Regions from separate parts of the Nocardiopsis sp. NPDC055551 genome, predicted to be linked through region 3. Evidence: predicted binding sites of a transcription regulator. Region 3 holds the regulator's gene; each other region holds the start of a gene.

Region 1 (6,334 bases), 140 kb from region 3:
CGCGGCGCCGACGGTTCCGACCTGACCGCGGTGAACGTCCGCGACGGCGAACCGCTCGCCTTCGGTGGACCGGAACGGACCGCGCTCTCCGCCGAGGGCGGTGAGTACCGGTCGTTGTCGGGCACCTCCCTGTTGCCGGTGCGCACGCGGGCGGGCTGGGGCGCGGACGAGTCCCTGCGCTTCGACGAGGACGGCGACGACCTCTGGCCGGCCGAGTTCCATCGGGTCCAGGCACTGACCGTGCACCACACGGCCATGGCGACCACCGACGACCACGCCGCCGACGTGCGCGCGGTGTATCGGCTCCACGCGGCCGAGCAGGCTTGGGGCGACATCGGCTACCACCTGCTCATCGACCCCGACGGCGTGGTCTACGAGGGTCGACACTCGGGCGAGGACCGGATCCCGGTCTTCTCCGGGGTGCCGCTGCCCGGCCGCGCCCGTTCGGTGACGGCCGGCCACGCGGCGGGCTTCAACCACGCCAACATCGGCGTGTGCCTGCTCGGCGACTTCACCCACGAGGTGCCCACCCGCGCCGCCCAGGACTCACTGGTGACGGTGCTGCGGGTGCTGTGCGCGCTGACCGGCGTGGACCCGACTCGGGAGATCGAGTACGTGAACCCGGACACCGGCGCGGTCACCCCGCAGGAGGCGGTGGCCCGGCACCGGGACTGGCTGGACACCGAGTGCCCCGGCAACGCCTTCGCCGACGTGTTCGACTCCGCCATCCGAGAGCGGGTGGCACGCGGCCTGCTCTAGCACCCCTGTGGCGAAGGCCTCTTTTTGCAGGTCACGACGGTGGCCACCTCGATATCCGGTTGCGGCGCCCCTGGCCGGCGCGGCTATCGTGAGCGCTGCCGCCACGCCATGGGTGCGCGGCGCGATTCGAGGAAAGAGGGTCCGACTCCACCATGACCACCGTTCAGAGCACGCCGATCATGCCCGCGGTCATCCTGGAGACCGAGCGACTCCGACTGCGATCGGTACTCGAACGCGACATCGACGACGTGTACGCCTCGTGCGTGGACCCCGACCTCCAGCGGTGGGTTCCGCTACCGTCCCCGGGCGAGCCCTACACCCGGGAGAGCGCGGAGGACTTCTGTCTGCGTCTGGCACCCGGCATTCGTACGTCCGGCGACGGCCAGCACTGGGCCCTGTTGGAGCGCGAGGGCGGCCGGTTCGTCGGTTCGGCGGCCCTGCTGCGCACCGAGTGGCCCGCGAAGGTCACCGAGGTCGGCTACTGGATCTCGCCTTGGGGGCGGGGCCATGGCTACGCCGCCGAGGCGGTCGTGGCGGTGTCCCGCTGGGCGATCGAACAGGGCTTCCAACGGATCGAGATCAAGGCCGCGGTGGGCAACACCGCCTCTCGCCGGGTGGCCGAGTCCACCGGATTCGTCCACGAGGGCGTGGAGCGCAACGCGATGCCGCTGAACGAGGGCCGCACCGACCTGGCCGTCTACAGTCTCCTGCCGACGGACCTGGAGACGACCCCGTAGACGAGGACGGCCGGGTCGGTGGTGGTGCCGACCCGGCCGTCCCCTGTTCTCCCCCGGATCATCCCCACACCCGGGAGAGCAGCCACTCACCGGTGGTGGTGTCGTGCCGGAGTTCGTACACCCCCTGGGAGTAGGACGATCCGGCCTCGACCCTCCAGTGCCGACATTCGGGCACCTGGGAGCTCTCACCCGGTGTCCAGTCACGGCGCAGGGTCACCCACTGGTCGATGATCCTGCGCACCCCGTAGACCCGCCCGTCCCACACGAAGCGGGTGGGCCTGCCGTCGTCCTCCACGACCGTGACGTCCGCTCCGTAGTACCGCCCCACAACCGTTCCCCCAAGCATCGACCGACTCCTCGTTTGGCGTCCGGCGGTGCCAGGGCGCACCGCCGGGGTGCCCGCACGCGGGGAAGTACGAGCAGGCATTCGAACGTGTGATCGAATACTAGCGAAGGGAAGGCCGCCGTGGAACTGTTTCCGCCTCGACGACATCACCACCTGTGAAACCATCCGTTGGACCGAGAAGCCCCCGAGCCACGGACCCGCGAGCACCGTGGCACTCGGCGCCCCCACGACCCCCACGAGGCATCCCACATGTTCAACGGGCACGACGGCCCCGCCACCCCCCATTCCGGAGACCCCACGGAGATCGGCGGATACCGCCTGTCGCGCCGGCTGGGACGCGGCGGCATGGGCACCGTGTACCTGGCCGAGGACCACTCCCGGCGACAGGTCGCGCTCAAGGTCGTCCACCCCGACCTGGCCGAGGACCCCTCGTTCCGGCGGCGCTTCGCCCGCGAGGTCGAGACCGCACGCCGTGTGGCCCGCTTCTCCACCGCCGGGGTCATCGACGCCCGCCTGGAGGGCGACCCCCTGTTCGTCGTCTCCGAGTTCGTCCCGGGCCCGGACCTGTCCCGGGCCGTGCGCGAACGCGGTCCCCTCCGCGGCGGTGACCTCGAAGGACTGGCCATGGGCGTGGCGGCGGCGCTCACCGCCATTCACCGCTCGGGTGTGGTCCACCGCGACCTCAAACCCGCGAACGTGCTGCTCTCCCCCGTCGGACCGAAGGTGATCGACTTCGGCATCGCCCGCGCCCTGGACGACGACGGCGGCGGCATCACCCGTTCCAGCCGGCTCATGGGCACGCCCTCCTACATCGCGCCCGAACTCCTGCACGGTCACCCGGCCACCCCCGCCGCGGACGTGTTCGCCTGGGGATGCCTGGTGGCGTTCGCCGGCACCGGCAGGACGCCCTTCCACGCGGCGACGGTCCCGGCGGTCCTGCACAACGTCACCACGGCCGCGCCCCGGCTCGACGGGCTGGACCCCGCCCTGACGGTCCTGGTGCGCCAAGCCCTCGACAAGAACCCCGCGAATCGGCCCACCGCCCAGGCGATCCTGGATCGGCTCGTGGGACGGCCCGGCGTCTCGGAGGAGGAGGCCGGTCGCACCATCAGCGCCACGTGGACGCCGCCCCCGGTCACGGCCGTACCCCCGGCCCAGACCGCACAGGGCGCCGGCGGATCCCCCACACGCCGCCGCGGACTCCTCCTCGGAGTCGGGGCCGGCGCGGGCGCCGTGGTCCTGATCGCCGGTCTCTCCTTCGCCTTGGTGGCGGGGAACGACGCGCCTCCGGAGGGCCTCACCACCCTGTACGGCTCCGACTTCGCCATCGACCCCGGGTGGGGCGGCTCCATCTACGACGAGGACGACGACCCTTACGACAGCGGCTACGCGCCGGGCGAGGGGATCATGATGGCGATGGACCCCAACGCGGAGATGGATCCGAGCGTCGGACGCAACTGGATGGCCCCCTCCACCCAGGGTGTGAACACCACCGAACGGCTCCTGGTCACCAGCGACGTCCAGGTGCTGGAGGGCTACGACTACCTCACCGTCGGACTCCGGTGCATCCGCGACCTGCACCCGGCCGACGCCGAACTGGACGAGGACGACACCGACGGTTACCCCGACCACCCGGACCAGGACTACACGGCGACCTATCGTGCCTGGTTGCGGGCGGACGGCGCGGAGGCCGTGATCGACAAGGTCTCGGGCACCCTGGCCGACGACTCCTGGGATCCCGAGGAACTGGCCAAGGGCGAGGTCTCGGAGTTCCGCCCCTATCCCGCGGTCCCCACCGACGGAGCGGACCAGGCCACGTCCCGTGGAGAGGAACCGGAGCCGGTGAGCAACAACATCAAGCTCGCCTGTGAGTTCACCCCGGGCGACGAGGGTGAGGTTCCGACCGCCGAGATCCGAATGTGGGTCAACGACGGACTCGCGGTGAGCGCGGTGGACGAGGAGCCCTACCCGGACGACTACGCCGACCACCAATACGTCCAGCGCCAGGCCGTGCAGTACCACCGCGGTCAGAGCACGTCCCCGTTCCGGGTGCTGTACGAGAACTTCCGGGTGGAGCGGATCCTCGACGAGTGACCGTGGCGGTTCCCGCGCTTTGACGACCACCACCGACAGAACCGTTTCGTCTCCAGTGGGATCACACCCCTCCGAAACGCGCTCCGGTACCGGCGTCGGTACGCTGATAGGCGCTTATCACACGATTTGTGAGGACCCTCGACTGTGACGTCCAACGGCCACTCAAGCGGCAAACCCCTGCGCGCGGGCGACCCGCGCGAACTCGACGGTTACCGCATCGTCAGTCGGCTCGGACGCGGCGGCATGGGCACCGTCTACCTCGCCGAGGATCCCGGCGGCCGCTCCGTCGCCGTCAAGCTCATCCACCCGGACCTGGCCGACGACGAGTCCTTCCGGAAACGGTTCGCCCGAGAGGTGGACGCCGCCAGGCGGGTGGCCCGTTTCTCCACGGCCGGGGTCATCGACGCCCGGTTGGAGAGCGAGCCGCTGTTCATCGTTTCGGAGTACGTGGCCGGCCCGAACCTGGACGAGGCTGTGCGCGCGCAGGGGCCGATGCACGGCGGCACCCTTGAGGGTCTGGCGATGGGCGTGGCCGCGGCGTTGACCGCCATCCACGGCTCCGGGGTGATCCACCGCGACCTCAAACCCGCCAACGTTCTGCTGTCCACTGTGGGGCCGAAGGTGATCGACTTCGGCATCGCCCGCGCCATGGACGACGCCGGCGGCGGCATCACCCGTTCCAGTCAGCTCATGGGCACCCCTTCCTACATGGCGCCGGAGCTGATCCTGGGAGAGCAGGCCACACCGGCCGCGGACATCTTCGCCTGGGGTTGCCTGGTGGCGTTCGCCGGCATCGGGGACGCGCCCTTCGACGCGGCGACGGTGCCCGCGGTGCTGCACAACATCTCCTCGGCCGAACCCAAGCTGGACGGGTTGGATCCGAGCCTGCTGGACCTGGTCGGGGGCGCGCTGGACAAGAACCCCGCCAACCGTCCCTCCTCCCAGCAACTGCTGGCCAAGCTGACCGGTCAGGAGGACCCGGAGGAGTCGGAGGTACGACGGACCATCAGTACCTCCTGGGCACCACCGAGTAGCGCTCCGGTGGCGGGCACGCCACCGCCGGAGGAATCCGGTCCACGGCGGACGGGTGCCGCTCCCACGGACCAGGTGCCGACCGAACACCTTCAGGGCCCCGGCCAAGGGCAGACGCCCAATGGGGGCGTCGCCCCGCCCATCGGCGGTCCGGTCCCGCCGCACACCCGACAGGCGCACCAGGGCGGGCCGGGCGCCCCGGGGCAGCCCGGGTTCCAGGGCCCCTCCGGTCCCCAAGGGCAGCCGGGCGTCCCCGGTGCGCCCGCAACCCAGGCCTTCCACCCGCAAGGGCACCGGCAAGGCCCCATGGGAGGTCACGGTGCCCACCCGCAGTCCGGCCCCCAACACGGCCAGGGACAGGTCGGGTGGCACGGGCAAGCGCCCCCGTACGGTCAAGCCGCGTACGGGATGCACAGCGGCCCGAACGGCCCCGGTGGTCCCGGCGTCCCGAACGGCCCCGGACAGCCGGTGAACGGCGCCTCCGGTGGCGGCCGGCGCAAGCTCATGCTCATCGGCGGTGGTGCGGTCGCGCTGGTGTTGGTCGCCACCATCGGCGGCTTCGCGCTGTTCTCCGGATCGGACGCCCCTCCGGAGAACGTCACGAGCATCTACACCACCGACTTCGCCACGGACCCCGACTGGCCGAGTTCCACCCATTTCGACCAGCAATACCCCGACCTGAACAGCATCGGGTACTGGGACCAACAGAACGCCATGGTGGTCTCGATCGACTCGTCGTTCAAGGAGGGCCAAGGCGCGCGCGTCCCCTCCGTCGGGGAGACGCCCCCGCAGGTCCTCATCAGCACCACCATGGCGCCCCTCTCCGGTCCGGGCGAGGCGACCACGGGCGCCTACTGCTGGGGACAGGAGGATGAGGAGGGCACCATGTACGAGGCACAGGTCCGCCTGGACGGCGGCGAGGCGCAGATCCGTCGGGTGACCGAGGAGAGCGGCAGCACCGCGCTCGCCTCCACCACCGAGATCGAGGGGTTCTCCACCTACGACCTGTTCGACGAGGAGAGCGAGGTCGACGGTCTTCCCTACGACACGAACCTGGGTGACCTGGTCACCAACAACCTCAAGTTCTCCTGCGAGTACGTGACCGAGGAGGGCGAGGACCCGTACATGGACCTGAGCATGTGGATCAACGACGAACTCGCGCTGAGCACCGTGGACGAACAACCGCTGCCGGACAGCTCCGACCTCGACGACGACGAGCGACGCCAGGTCGGTCTGATCCAACGGGCCGCCTCCGGCAACGAACAGATCGCCGTGGCGTACACGGACTTCGCGCTACACCGCGTCGACACCGAGTAGGGAATCCATCCTCGGTCCCACCCGGCTCCGAAGCGGGCGTTCCCTCCCG
Region 2 (6,334 bases), on a different contig from region 3:
GGCGCCCCTTTGGCGATGATCTTGCTCGTAGCGCCATGTTGGGCGCCCAACATGGCGCTACGAGCAAGATCATCATGATGGAGAGACAACACGGGGTTGCACGGGGTTGATGGTGCCGGTGGGCCGGTACCTGTGGTGGCAGTGGCGCCGAGACCCCCGATGGGAGCCACTCCGGCCCCGGGATATGACTCCGGGTGGGGGGTTCGTGGGGGGCGTGGGGTTCCTGGCTCTGGGCATGCCGATATCCCCACAGGGCACGGGCCCTTGGGGTCTGACACCCACTCGGGGGTGATGTCGTCGGGGTGGTGTTCCACCTGGCGGAAACGGTTGGTGGTGTTAGGGGGCGGTGGCTGGGGCTGGCTCCCCCTCACCATCCCCGGACCCGCTTTCCTTTCCCGCTTCTTGGTGGTTCTGGGCGTGGTGGTGTTCCCAGATCTGCCGGTTCACCTTGGCCTGTAGCCGGTGCTTGAGCCGGTTGTGGGTCGAGCACAGGATCTGCATGTTGTCGGCGCTGGTGGCTCCGCCGTGGGAGAAGGGGACGATGTGGTCGTACTGCGACCAGCTACGCGGCATGTCACAGCCCTGGTGCCACTCGCAGTAGGGCTTCTTGAACCCCGCCGCCTGGCGCACCGGGTCGGGGGCGCATCGCTGCTTTCGACCCACGTCCAACAGGGTCCGGCCCTGTTCGTCGGTCACGAACCGGCGCAGCCAACTGTGGGGGGTCAGGCGGGCCACCATCTGATCGGGCAACACCACCCCATCCTCGGTGGTGGCGGGTTCAGCCGACCCATCACCGAGGAACCGCTTCAGGGGGACGGTGATGTTGAGGGTCGCCAACGGTTGGCGGCTCAGGCTGGAGCAACCCCGGTGGGTCAGAGCGGTCTCGAAGATGCGCATCATCGCGTCATAGGTGCGCTGATGCTTCGGCATCGCCGCGTCATCGGGCCCATACGGTTCGGTGTAGGCCTCCAGGGCGGTCTGGATCAGCTCGTGGTCGGCCCCAGGCCCCCACATCCGCAACAGAAACCCGGACTCGAACGTGGGCGAGAATTGCGCGCCCCGGTTCTCGAACGTTTCGTCGTAATTCCGGTCGGCCTTATCCGGATCCAGGCGGGCGACGAACCATTTCGCCGCGTCCCGCAGCTGGCGCACCGAGGCCTGCGGGCATTCCTTCTTATAGGCGATGAGCCCGTATTCTAACCGGGCCCGAAACCCCTCCGCCGAAGGACGCTGGGCACGGAATTCCTCATCCGTTGTTTCGAGGACCTTCGCCCATTCGGTGGTGGCTTTTTCGGTGGAGGTCGCGATGGCGCACGCTTCACCCAGCGACAGGGCCTTGTTCTGGAAGGCTTCTTCCACCAGGGGCAGCTGCTGCTGATGCAACGCTCGGGCGAGGGTGGCAAGGCTCTTGGCCTCGGCCGGAGAGGTCCCCCACTGGTGGGTGATCCACGCCTGGATACTGCGCTGGCCACCCTCTTCCAACAGGACACCGGTGGCCTCCATACGGGCCAGGGCGGGCAGCATCCCGTAGCGGATCCGGTCTGTTTCCTGGTTGAGGCGGCCGAACTGGGCGAGCACCTCGGTTTCGCACCCGAACGGGATATCCCGGCCGGAGAATTCCACCGCCATCTCCCGCGCACCCGCCATCGCCTTATCGACCGGGGTGTTCCCGGTCGGGCGCGGTGCGTAGGGAGGAAAGCTCATACTCTGATTATATGCGAACACCCTCAAGAATGGCAGACCTACTCGCCAGTTTATTCAACTTATTTCCAGGTCGGCGAATGCGCCTACCATAGATGGGGTGGCCATTCTGGGTTATCCACAACCCCTTCCCCTATGACCGGATCCACCTATCACGGAGATGCTCCTAGCGACTTCGTTGGAGGGGCTCTGAATGGAAACGATCTTGTCCGTAGCGCCATGTTGGGCGCCCAAATGGGCGCTACGAGCAAGATCATCGCTGTGAAGACCAGAGCCGGCCACCGCAGGGACGCGGTCCGCCACTCACCCCACCTGTAGCGGGCTCTTCGTGACCTCACCCGTCACGTAGTGGCGACGCGCCCCACGAGAAAGCCAGACGGAAAGGAAGGGATCCGGCCGGCTGCGGCCGGAGTGGGCCGCAGGCCCACAGGGCCGTTAGGACCTCAACCACTCTCCCCCCTTCCCCGATAGCCGCCAAACCGCCGCCCGCACCGCACGGGTCAAGGCCACCAACACCGCTGCCACAGCACACAACATCGCCTTGACGCGTGCGGTGCGGGCGGCAACAATCACGCGGCGGGGAAGGAGGGAGAACCCACCCCCACCCCGCCCAACCACCCCAAGGAACTCGACCCGAGGCGCCCCACCAACCACCCTCACCCCGCCCAATAACCCAAGGTCCCAGTTCAGGGCCGGCCTGCGTCAGACAGCATCCCGATGCCCCACGACCCCACGACCCCACATGCCCTACACACCCTCAGCTCCCCCGCCCTCGGCCTCCAACTCAGCCTCCGCCGCCAGCTCCGCTTCCAACTCCTCCCGAACGATCCGGTATGACAGACCGGCCGGGTAGCCCTTGCGGGCCAGGGCGCCCAGGGCGCGGCGGGTACGGGTATCGGGGTCGTGGCCTCGGCTACCGGTCAGCCGTTTGCGGGCCAAGACGCGAGCGGCCTCGGTCTCGTCTTCCTCGCTGACCTCGGCGACCGCCTCGCGGACGGTCTCCTCTTCGACTCCGCGAGTGCGCAGCTCTTGGGAGAGCGCGCGGCGGGACAGGTGTCGGCTGTGGTGGCGGGAGGAGACCCACCCCTTGGCGAAGGCGGCGTCGTCGATCAACCCCGCTTCCTCGATCTGGTCGAGGACTCGCGTGATGACCTCCTCCTCGTGCTCCCGACGGTGCAGGGAACGTTCGAGTTGGGCGCGGGTGCGCGGGGAGTGCGTGAGCATACGCAGGACCAGGTTCTTGACCTTGGCCTCGGTGTCCTCCCCGGACGGGCGTTCGGGCCCGTCCGGGGTGTGCTCGGCGTTCATCGGGTCGGGTGACTCATCCGCCCCGGCGCGGTCGGATGACCGGCGCCGCTCACGCATCCGTGTCGGTCACCTTCGCGGTCTTGGCCGGGGCCTTCTTCGCGGCGGGGGCCTTGGCGACGGCGTCCTTGCCGATCGCGTCCTTGACCGGGTCGGCCTTGGACTCGGCGTCGGATCCGGAGGCGCTGTCGTCACCGGCGGTCACGCCAACGCCCAGCTTCTCCTTGATCTTCTTCTCGACCTCGTTGGCCATGTCGACGTTCTCGTGCAGGAACTTGCGGGCGTTCTCCTTGCCCTGGCCCAGCTGCGTGCCGTCGTAGGTGTACCAGGCACCGGACTTGCGTACGATGCCGTGTTCCACGCCCAGGTCGATCAGGCTGCCCTCTCGGGAGACGCCGACCCCGTAGAGGATGTCGAACTCCGCCTGCTTGAAGGGCGGCGCGACCTTGTTCTTGACGACCTTGACCCGTGTACGGTTACCGACCGCGTCGGTGCCGTCCTTGAGGGTCTCGATGCGTCGGACGTCCAACCGGACCGAGGCGTAGAACTTCAGCGCCCGACCACCCGAGGTGGTCTCGGGCGAGCCGAACATGACGCCGACCTTCTCACGAAGCTGGTTGATGAAGATCGCGGTGGTGCCGGTGGAGCTCAGCGCGCCGGCGATCTTGCGCAGGGCCTGGGACATCAGGCGAGCCTGCAGACCGACGTGGCTGTCACCCATCTCACCCTCGATCTCGGCGCGGGGCACCAGGGCCGCCACGGAGTCGATGACGATGACGGAGATCGCGCCGGAGCGGATCAGCATGTCGACGATCTCCAGCGCCTGCTCACCGGTGTCCGGCTGGGACAGGAGGAGGTCGTCGGTGTTGACGCCGATCTTCTTGGCGTACTCGGGGTCCAGGGCGTGCTCGGCGTCGACGAAGGCGGCGATGCCACCCATTTTCTGCGCGCTGGCCACCGCGTGCAGGGCGACGGTGGTCTTACCGCTGGACTCGGGACCGTAGATCTCCACGACCCGGCCCTTGGGAAGGCCACCGATGCCCAGGGCCACGTCCAGCGAGATGGCGCCGGTGGGGATCGCCTCGATCGGCGGACGATCGTCGTCGCCCAGGCGCATGACGGAGCCCTTGCCGAACTGCCGCTCGATCTGCGCGAGCGCTGTTTCGAGAGCCTTGTCTCGGTCTCCAGAAGCCACGGGGTTCCCCTGTAGGGTCGATGCCTTTTTCTTCATGATGCGCCTGACGCTACGCCTTCGGTACGACAATCGCGACGTTCGCCGGCGATGCGGCCACTCTACCCGAACCTATGTTCGATTCTTGGTTCATCCACAGATCGAACGCGGATCGGACCCGGACCGAACGTGTCGGTCAGCGGGCGGTGGCCGGAAGGTCGAACGCCTCGCACACCGCACGCCAGACCTCCTTGGCCCCGACCCCCTCGGCCAGCGCCTGCTCGATGGTGCGGGAGCCCAGTCCCTCGATCACGTAGTCCTTGGCGAGGCTCTCGGCGTAGGCCTCGCCGAACTGCTCGCGCATGTTGTTCCAGAAGTTGGTGAGTCTCATCGGCCCCAGTATGGGTGATGGACGGGACCCCGACGGCGTTGTCCACAGGCCCTTTTTCGAGGTGCCGGGTGTGTCCTCCGCCTCCTTCTGTCCGAGCCGTTCGGCAGACTGGCCGGATGAGCGGCCCCTTGGAACCCTTCGGCACGGCGACGCGGACCTGGTTCGAACAGGCCTTCCCCGACGGGCCCACTCGGGCCCAGGCCGAGGCGTGGGCCTCGGTCGCGGGCGGTGACGACACCCTCGTGGTGGCGCCCACGGGTTCGGGCAAGACCCTGTCCGCCTTCATGTGGTCGTTGGACCGGTTGCTCCACTCCCCCGTGCCCGAGGACCGTTCTCGGCGTTGCCGGGTCCTGTACGTGTCCCCGTTGAAGGCGCTCGCGGTGGACGTGGAGCGCAACCTGCGTCGCCCCCTGGCCGGCATCACCGACGCCGCGGCCACCGACGGACAGGAACTCTCCCCCGTCACGGTGGGGGTGCGCACCGGAGACACCCCGGCTCGGGAACGTCGCCGTCTGGCCACACACCCACCGGACGTACTCATCACCACCCCCGAGTCCCTGTTCCTGGTACTCACCTCCAAGGCTCGTGAAGGGCTGGCCGGGGTGGAGACGATCATCGTGGACGAGGTGCACGCCCTGGCGGGGACCAAACGCGGCGCCCACCTGGCCCTCAGCCTGGAACGACTCGCCGAACTCCTGGAACGTCCGGCGCAGCGGATCGGGTTGTCGGCCACCGTGCGCCCGCGCGAGGTGGTCGCCGACTATCTGGGCGGCGCGCGGATCGTCGCCCCTCCGGACGCCCCGCACATGGATCTGCGGGTGCAGGTCCCGGTGCCGGACCTGGACGAGCCGGGCGGATCGGTGTGGCCGCACGTGGAACGCCGGGTCCTGGACCTGGTGGAGGCGCACCACTCCACCATCGTTTTCACCAACGGCCGCCGCACCGCTGAGAGGCTGTGCTCCCGGCTCAACGACCTGTACGCCGAACGCACCGGCGTCACGTTGCCCGAGGAGGAGGTCGCCGCGCAGGTCGCCGGCCAGTCCGGACAGAGCCGGGGCGCGGACGCCGTGATCGCCCGCGCCCACCACGGGTCGATGTCCAAGTCGGAGCGGGCACTCATCGAGGACGACCTGAAGACGGGCCGACTGCGCTGCGTGGTGGCCACCTCCAGCCTGGAACTGGGTGTGGACATGGGCGCCGTGGACCTGGTCGTACAGGTGGCCTCTCCCCCGTCTGTGGCCAGTGGTCTGCAACGCGTCGGACGGGCCGGACACCAGGTAGGCGAGGTCTCGCGCGGGGTGTTCCTGCCCCGGTTCCGGGGCGACCTGTTGGCGACCACCGTCGTGACCGGGCGGATGCGCGAGGGCGGGATCGAGCGTTTGGAGATGCCGCGCGACCCCCTGGACGTGCTGTCCCAGCAGGTCGTGGCGATGGTGGCGATGGACGAGTGGTCGGTGTCGGAGCTGGCCTCGGTGGTGCGGCGCGCGGCCCCCTTCTCCGACCTGGCCGACTCCGTGCTGGAGTCGGTGTTGGACATGCTGTCGGGACGCTATCCCTCGGACGAGTTCGCGGAGCTGCGCCCACGTCTGGTCTGGGACCGGCAGGAGGACGTGCTGCGCGCCCGCCCCGGCGCCCAGCGACTGGCCGTGATCAGTGGTGGGACCATCCCCGACCGGGGCCTGTTCAAGGTGCATCTGGCCTCGGATCCGGACGGTCGGGCGCCCACCCGGGTCGGTGAGCTGGACGAGGAGATGGTGTACGAGTCG
Region 3 (6,334 bases):
CTGGGAGACCTGGTAGACACGGCTCGCGATTTCGAACGGCGCCAAAAGCTCCTGTACGTCCTGGAGCAACCTTTCGGAGCGGCTGCCCAGACCGACGTAGCGAGTGCCGTTCACCTTCTGATCCACGGCGCATCCGTCCGCGTCGAACAACCCTTGGAGGAAACCCAACACGGTCTCTTCGGAGACCTCGAACATCACGGGCGGCACTGTCTTGTCGGCGGCGTGCGCACCCATTCCGAGAGCTCGGACGAACGCGACCATCGCCCTCCGAGTGACCCTGAGCTGTTGCGTACCGTTGGGTTGGGCACTCGGCTTACTCCGATGCCCTGTGAGACGTTCGATCAGGGCCTGGTGTCGAGGCAGGATTTCGGTTTGTTCCTCAGCCGTCCCGTAGATGGTGACGACTTTGGCGTCATCGATCGAACCGTCGCCGACCAACCACCCCAGGTAGTGAGCCAGGTCCGGGTCCTCGTCCCACTTGGTCGGCAGGTTCAGCTCCCGAACACCGGTTCGGCTCGCGGCCTTCCGAGCCGCTTCGAGGGCGTCTTCCGGGATCTCCTGGATCGGATTCGACCGAGGAGCGTACTGGAAGGAACGAACAATCCGGTCCTGCTCCGTCAATTCCTCGGCGTGCGCCCAGCCGCGATTACGCGTCCACACCCGGTGCCCCGGGGTGCAACGCAAGACGGAACCATCCGAGAACCGGAGTTCGAGGACCTCGTTGGTGCCAGTGACCATGTACTGCGTGGGGACGATGGCTACCACCGCGTCCCGAGGATTCGCCTCCGCCGTGACGTCGTTCGTGTAGACGGCGAAGGTCTCACCCTGTGCCGCCCTCCGGACAAGGTCGCCGATGGGGACGTGTCCTCGGTCGGTCAGCACCTTCTGATCAGCGGGGAAACACGGGTTGCTCGCGCTGATCCGTCCGGTCTCGGGGTTGGTGTGCCAGTCCTGGATGGTGCCGTCGTACTGGATGCCGGGGTCGGCGCACTCCCAGGCCGCGCGGGCCATGCGGTGGAACAGGTCCTTGGCGTCGACCGTGGCGACGACCTCGCCGGTGGTGCGGGAGGTCAGCCCGAACTCGGAACCGGACTCCACGGCGCGCATGAAGGCGTCGGAGACCCGCACCGAGTTGTTGGCGTTCTGGTACTGGACGCTGAACATGTCGTCGCCGCCCAGGTCCACGTCGAACCCGGCGTCGCGCAGGGCACGGATCTTGTGCTCCTCGCGCGCCTTGGTCTCGACGAACTCCTCGATGTCGGGGTGGTCGACGTCCAGCACGACCATCTTGGCGGCCCGACGGGTCGCGCCGCCGGATTTGATGGTTCCGGCCGAGGCGTCGGCACCGCGCATGAAGGAGACCGGTCCGGAGGCGGTGCCACCGGAGGAGAGGAGCTCCTTGCTGGAGCGGATGCGGGACAGGTTCACACCCGCGCCGGAGCCGCCCTTGAAGATGATCCCCTCCTCCTTGTACCAGTCGAGGATCGACTCCATCGTGTCGTCGACCGACAAGATGAAACACGCTGAGACCTGCTGGGAGGAGGTGGTCCCGACGTTGAACCACACCGGGGAGTTGAAGCTGAAGTACTGGTTGGCGAGGGCGTGCTTGAGCTCGTGGTCGAAGATCTCGGCGTCCTCGTCCGAGGCGAAGTAGCCGCTCTTGAGTCCGGTCTCGGTGTAGACGCCGACGACGCGGTCGATGAGCTGCTTGAGGCTCCACTCGCGTTCGGGAGCGCCGAGCGCGCCGCGGAAGTACTTGCTCGCCACGATCTGGGTGGCGTTCATCGACCAGGTGGTGGGGAACTCCACGCCGCGCTGCTCGAAGTTGACGCTGCCGTCACGCCAGTTGGTCATGACGACGTCGCGACGCTCCCAGTCGAGGGTGTCGTAGGGATGGACGCCCTCGGTGGTGAAGACGCGCTTGATCTTCAGCCCCTTGGGCCCCTTCTTCCCCTTGCGACTCGTCGAACCGCTGCTGGTCTCCGTCATGACGCTCCCCGAAGTGTCTGCTGTGCGCGGACCGGCTATGACCGCGCGGGTTCTTGCCGTCGCTGCGGTCTCGGGCGGTTTCGGTGAACGCCCGGGCCCGCTATGAGGCGGTGTCGGCCGTGGGCATGGCCGGATCGGAGTCCTGGTCCTTCTCCGTCCCGTCCTCACGGTCGGTCCGCAGGCTGGCGATCTCCGCTTCGAAGTCCGCCAGGCTTTCGAAGCCCCGATAGACGCTGGCGAAGTGCAGGTAGGCGACTTCGTCGAGGTCGCGCATCGGGACGAGGATGGCCAGTCCGATCTCGTTGGCCGGCACCTCCGCCACGCCACGGCCTCGGATCTCCTCCTCGACCTGTTGGCCGAGTTTGGCGAGGGCGTCCTCGGAGACGGGCCGCCCCTGGCAGGCCCGGCGCACCCCGGCGATGATCTTGCTCCGGCTGAAGGGCTCGGTGACCCCGGAGCGCTTGGCGACCATGAGCAGGACGGTCTCCTGTGTGGTGAAGCGTCGCTCACAGACCGGGCAGGAGCGGCGTCGCCTGATCGCGGAACCGTCGTCGGTGGACCTGCTGTCGATCACCCTGGTGTCCGGATGACGGCAGAACGGACAATGCATCCTGGTTCACCTGCTTCCCTATACCCGAACCACAACCCTTGAGTCTACCTAACCACAACTTCTAGGCACATACCCCATTGGTAACACCAGATGTTGTGGTCGAACCTAGACCCCGGGGGCACGGGTCGCAACCCGCCCCTAGGCGTGTTCCTCAAGTGGGGGCTCAGGACCCGCCTCCACCGGGGAGGAGGTCTCGAATACGTCGGGGGGTCGCTTCCAAGGATAAGGGGACCGCACCCGGGGGGACCCCGTTCGGCGCGCGTTCCACAGGTGAGGAATCCCTTGCCCGGCGGGCTTTCCGGCATCCACGCGACCTCCGGGGACACGCTCCGGGGCCGCCTCGGGCGAAGCACCGGGAAAGCCGTTTTCGGCATTCGACGGACAGCGGCGAGGGAACGCGTGTACATACTTAACCGAGGGTCATCGGAAAGGCCCGCCGAAAAGGCGAAGTCGCCGTCCTCGGCCGCTCGAACGCTTGTTTGATATCACCGTGTGCAACGACTAATCTTGACCTTGATTTCCCACCGGTTTCGCCGTCTCGCCCACTCGTGAGACGACGGACCCGTCACCGGCCACCCGAACAGGCCCTGACCGAACCGAACGCCGAGGAGGCCCGGCCGTGCCGGAGGACAACACCGAGGTCGTCGACCCCGGAAACACCACCGTTCTTTCGCCCGTGGGTGACACGGGCGGTGCCGTGCCCGAAGCCCCCAAACTGACCGCGCGCCAGCAAAGCGTTCTCAACTGCATCCAGCGTTATGTGCGCGAGCGCGGTTTTCCGCCGTCCATCCGAGAGATCGGGAACGCCGTCGGTCTTTCCAGCCCTTCCAGCGTCGCGCACCAACTCAAGGTGCTCCAGCGCAAGGGCTACCTGCACCGGGACCAGAACCGGCCGCGCGCGGTCGAACTGCGCGCCCCCGGCCGCGACACCGCGCAGAGCATCAAGCCCGAGGAGCTCACCGCCGACGCGACCCGGGCCGCCGCGGTGCCGCTGATCGGTCGGATCGCCGCCGGTGGCCCGATCCTGGCCGAGGAATCGGTCGAGGACGTCCTGGCGCTACCGCGTCAGCTGGTCGGCGAGGGTCGGCTGTTCATGCTGACCGTGGTCGGCGACTCCATGACCGACGCCGCCATCACCGACGGCGACCTCGTGGTGGTCCGCCAGCAGCCCACCGCCGAGAACGGCGACATCGTCGCGGCCATGTTGGACGACGAGGCCACCGTCAAGGTGCTGCGTCGCGGGGACGACGGCCACGTGTGGCTGATGCCCCGCAACGACGCCTACGAGCCCATCAACGGCGACGCCGCGACCATCCTCGGCAAGGTCGTCACGGTCATGCGCCGCGTCTGACCCTGGCCGGGAACGACGACCGCACCGCCCCGGCCACGCCCACCAGGGCACGGCCGGGATGGTGCGGGAGGGCACGGCCGATACGCTGAGGGCGTGTCCATTCCTGCCCACACCCCCGTCGCCCGCGGCCGCGTACGACGCCGTGGCCGCTCGGTCTCGGTGATCGCCGCCCTCACCCTGCTCGTCTCGGCCTGTGGCCCCGCCGAGGAAGAGGGCCCCGAACCTCCGGGGGTGAGCGGTGCCGAGCGCGAGCTCAGCTTCGAGGGTGGCGGGTTCACCGTCGACGGCACGTTCACCGCGCCGCGGGAGAGCGGCTCCGAGAACGGGGTGCCGGGCGCGCTCATCATCTCCGGCAGCGGCCCCACCGACCGGGACGGCAACAGCGCCGGGCGCCCCGAGGCCGACACCAACCTCAACCTGTCCCGGGTGCTCGGTGACGCCGGGGTGGCGACCCTTCGCTACGACAAGTTGGGCAGCGGCGACCCCGCCACCTTCGACGACGAGGTGAGGGAAGCCCTGGAGGAACCGGTCGATCCCGAGGTCTTCGACGCCCAGATGGCCGCCGCTTACACGGCGTTGGTTGAACAGCCCGAAGTCGACCCCGAGCGCACGATCGTCGTGGGCCACAGCGAAGGCGCGCTGTACGCGCTACGCGCGCACGAGGTGCTCGACGGCGCCGAACCCGCTTTGGTTCTGGCGGCTCCGCCGGGGACGCGCATGCTCGACGTCATCGACCGTCAGGTCTCCGAGCAGGTCCGGACCGCCGAGGCGCAGGGTGCGCTCAGTGAGGCCGAGGCCGTGCGGATGCTGTCCCACGCCCGGACGTCGCGCGCCGCGGTACGGGGCGGTCAGGAGTTGCCCGAGGGCGACACCACGGGTCTGTTCTCCCCGCAGAACCAGGACTTCCTCGCCTGGATCGATGCCTTCGACCCGCCCGAACTGGCCGCCGCGTTGCCCGAACGGACCCCCGTCCTGGTGCTCTGGGGCGATGAGGACGCCCAGATCACCCGGGACGAGGTCGACCGGCTGATGGGTGGTCTGGAGGGGGCCGAGCGGGTGGACCTGGCCGGGGTCGACCACGTGCTGCGCGAGTACGACGACTCCCCCGGCGCCGCCGCGTTGGACGCCGACCGGGCGTTCTCGCCAGAGGTGTCCCCGGCGGTGCGGGAGTTCGTCGAGGGTCTGTGGTGAGACCGCTCAGTCGGTCTCGTCCGCCTCGATGCTCTCGGGGAGTTCCGCCACGATCGACCTGACCAGCCGCTCGGATTCGGCCGCGGCCGCCTCCCCATCGACCGATCCGACGGCGTCGTAGTCGGTGGAGGCGGTGTAGCAGGACTCCAGGTAGAGGTTGGAGACGCGCACACCGGTGCAGCCGACCTCGAAGGCGCCGATCTCCACCCAGGTCAGGGCCTGGTCACCGAGATCGTCGATCGGTCGTGGGTCGTTGCCCGCCGCGGTGGACTCCAGGGTGTCGGCGGCGGTCTCGTCGCCGCCCTCGACCGGGGCGGCGACCAGCATGAGCGTGGCCGCGGCCGGGACGGCGGTTCCGCCTTCCTGCGGGGTGGCCCAACGGCACTGCGATCCGGTGCCGAAGGTGTCCTGGGCGCTGCCGACGGTCTCCTCGATCTCCAGTTCATGGTCGGGAACGAGCTCGGCCAGGACCTCGGTCTCGCCGATGGCGCACTCGGGGGCGGCCTCGTAGGCGCCGTGTTCGGCCCCGCCTCGGAGCAGGTACCAGATCAGCCAGCCGGTGAACGCGATCACCACCAGCACGAGCGCGACGAGGAGGACGACCGCGAAGGTACGGCTCTGTGGCGGAGGCGCTCCGGGGTCGGTCTCGTAGGTACCGCTCACAGCGCCTCACCGATTCGTCCGGCCACGTCCACGGCGGTGTCCCGGGCGTCCTCGAAGGAGACGGGGTCTCCTTCGGACTCCCCGGTGTAGGTGACCCGTACGAACAGGTTGGTGGTGTGGAAGGCGAGTTCGGCCGTGCCGGGGAGCTGTCCGCGCCAGACCTCGGCGCCGGCTGCGCCGGGGAGTTCGACGGGTTCGCCCCGGGTCGGCACCACGGCCTGATGGGCCAGGGCCGCCGCCTCGTCGCCACTGACGGCGGGTTCGGCCGAGGCGTCGGTGAAGCGGGCCGACAGGTCCACGCGCAGGATCGTCCGGTCACCATCGGTGGCCCCCGCGGTGCTCCACACGCACACGGTGTTCTCCCCGCCGCTCAGGGGACCTTGGTCGTCGGTCTCCAGGACGGCCCCGGGCAGTACCTCGGCGAGTGTGTCCTGGGGGACCGCGGCACACGTGGGGGCAGCGGTGTGGGTGTCGTCGCCACCGGGCAGGTCGGGGTCGTCGGCCGTCGCCCACATGCCGCCGCCGATGGC

The links. The regulator LexA, encoded in region 3, represses DNA repair genes until DNA is damaged. The targets are predictions, from matches to a motif close to TCGAACANNTGTTCGA.
Region 1: ACWGSK_RS21220 (DUF6504 family protein) is a predicted target of LexA. The motif match lies at 1,924-1,939, and genes of this name have one in related genera.
Region 2: recA (recombinase RecA) is a predicted target of LexA. The motif match lies at 4,304-4,319, and genes of this name have one in related genera.

The regions. Positions count from the first base shown of each region.
Region 1 covers NZ_JBSHJJ010000012.1:70,302-76,635, reverse strand. The annotation lists gene ACWGSK_RS21230 (peptidoglycan recognition protein family protein) at 1-759, shown strand, start outside; gene ACWGSK_RS21225 (GNAT family N-acetyltransferase) at 912-1,496, shown strand; gene ACWGSK_RS21220 (DUF6504 family protein) at 1,555-1,842, opposite strand; gene ACWGSK_RS21215 (serine/threonine-protein kinase) at 2,092-3,936, shown strand; gene ACWGSK_RS21210 (protein kinase domain-containing protein) at 4,081-6,285, shown strand.
Region 2 covers NZ_JBSHJJ010000006.1:106,337-112,670, reverse strand. The annotation lists gene ACWGSK_RS12635 (DUF222 domain-containing protein) at 337-1,704, opposite strand; gene ACWGSK_RS12630 (regulatory protein RecX) at 2,449-3,066, opposite strand; gene recA (recombinase RecA) at 3,059-4,201, opposite strand; gene ACWGSK_RS12620 (DUF3046 domain-containing protein) at 4,374-4,568, opposite strand; gene ACWGSK_RS12615 (DEAD/DEAH box helicase) at 4,685-6,334, shown strand, end outside.
Region 3 covers NZ_JBSHJJ010000012.1:206,029-212,362, reverse strand. The annotation lists gene ACWGSK_RS21815 (vitamin B12-dependent ribonucleotide reductase) at 1-1,989, opposite strand, end outside; gene nrdR (transcriptional regulator NrdR) at 2,090-2,599, opposite strand; gene lexA (transcriptional repressor LexA) at 3,276-3,950, shown strand; gene ACWGSK_RS21800 (alpha/beta hydrolase family protein) at 4,044-5,141, shown strand; gene ACWGSK_RS21795 (hypothetical protein) at 5,148-5,804, opposite strand; gene ACWGSK_RS21790 (hypothetical protein) at 5,801-6,334, opposite strand, start outside.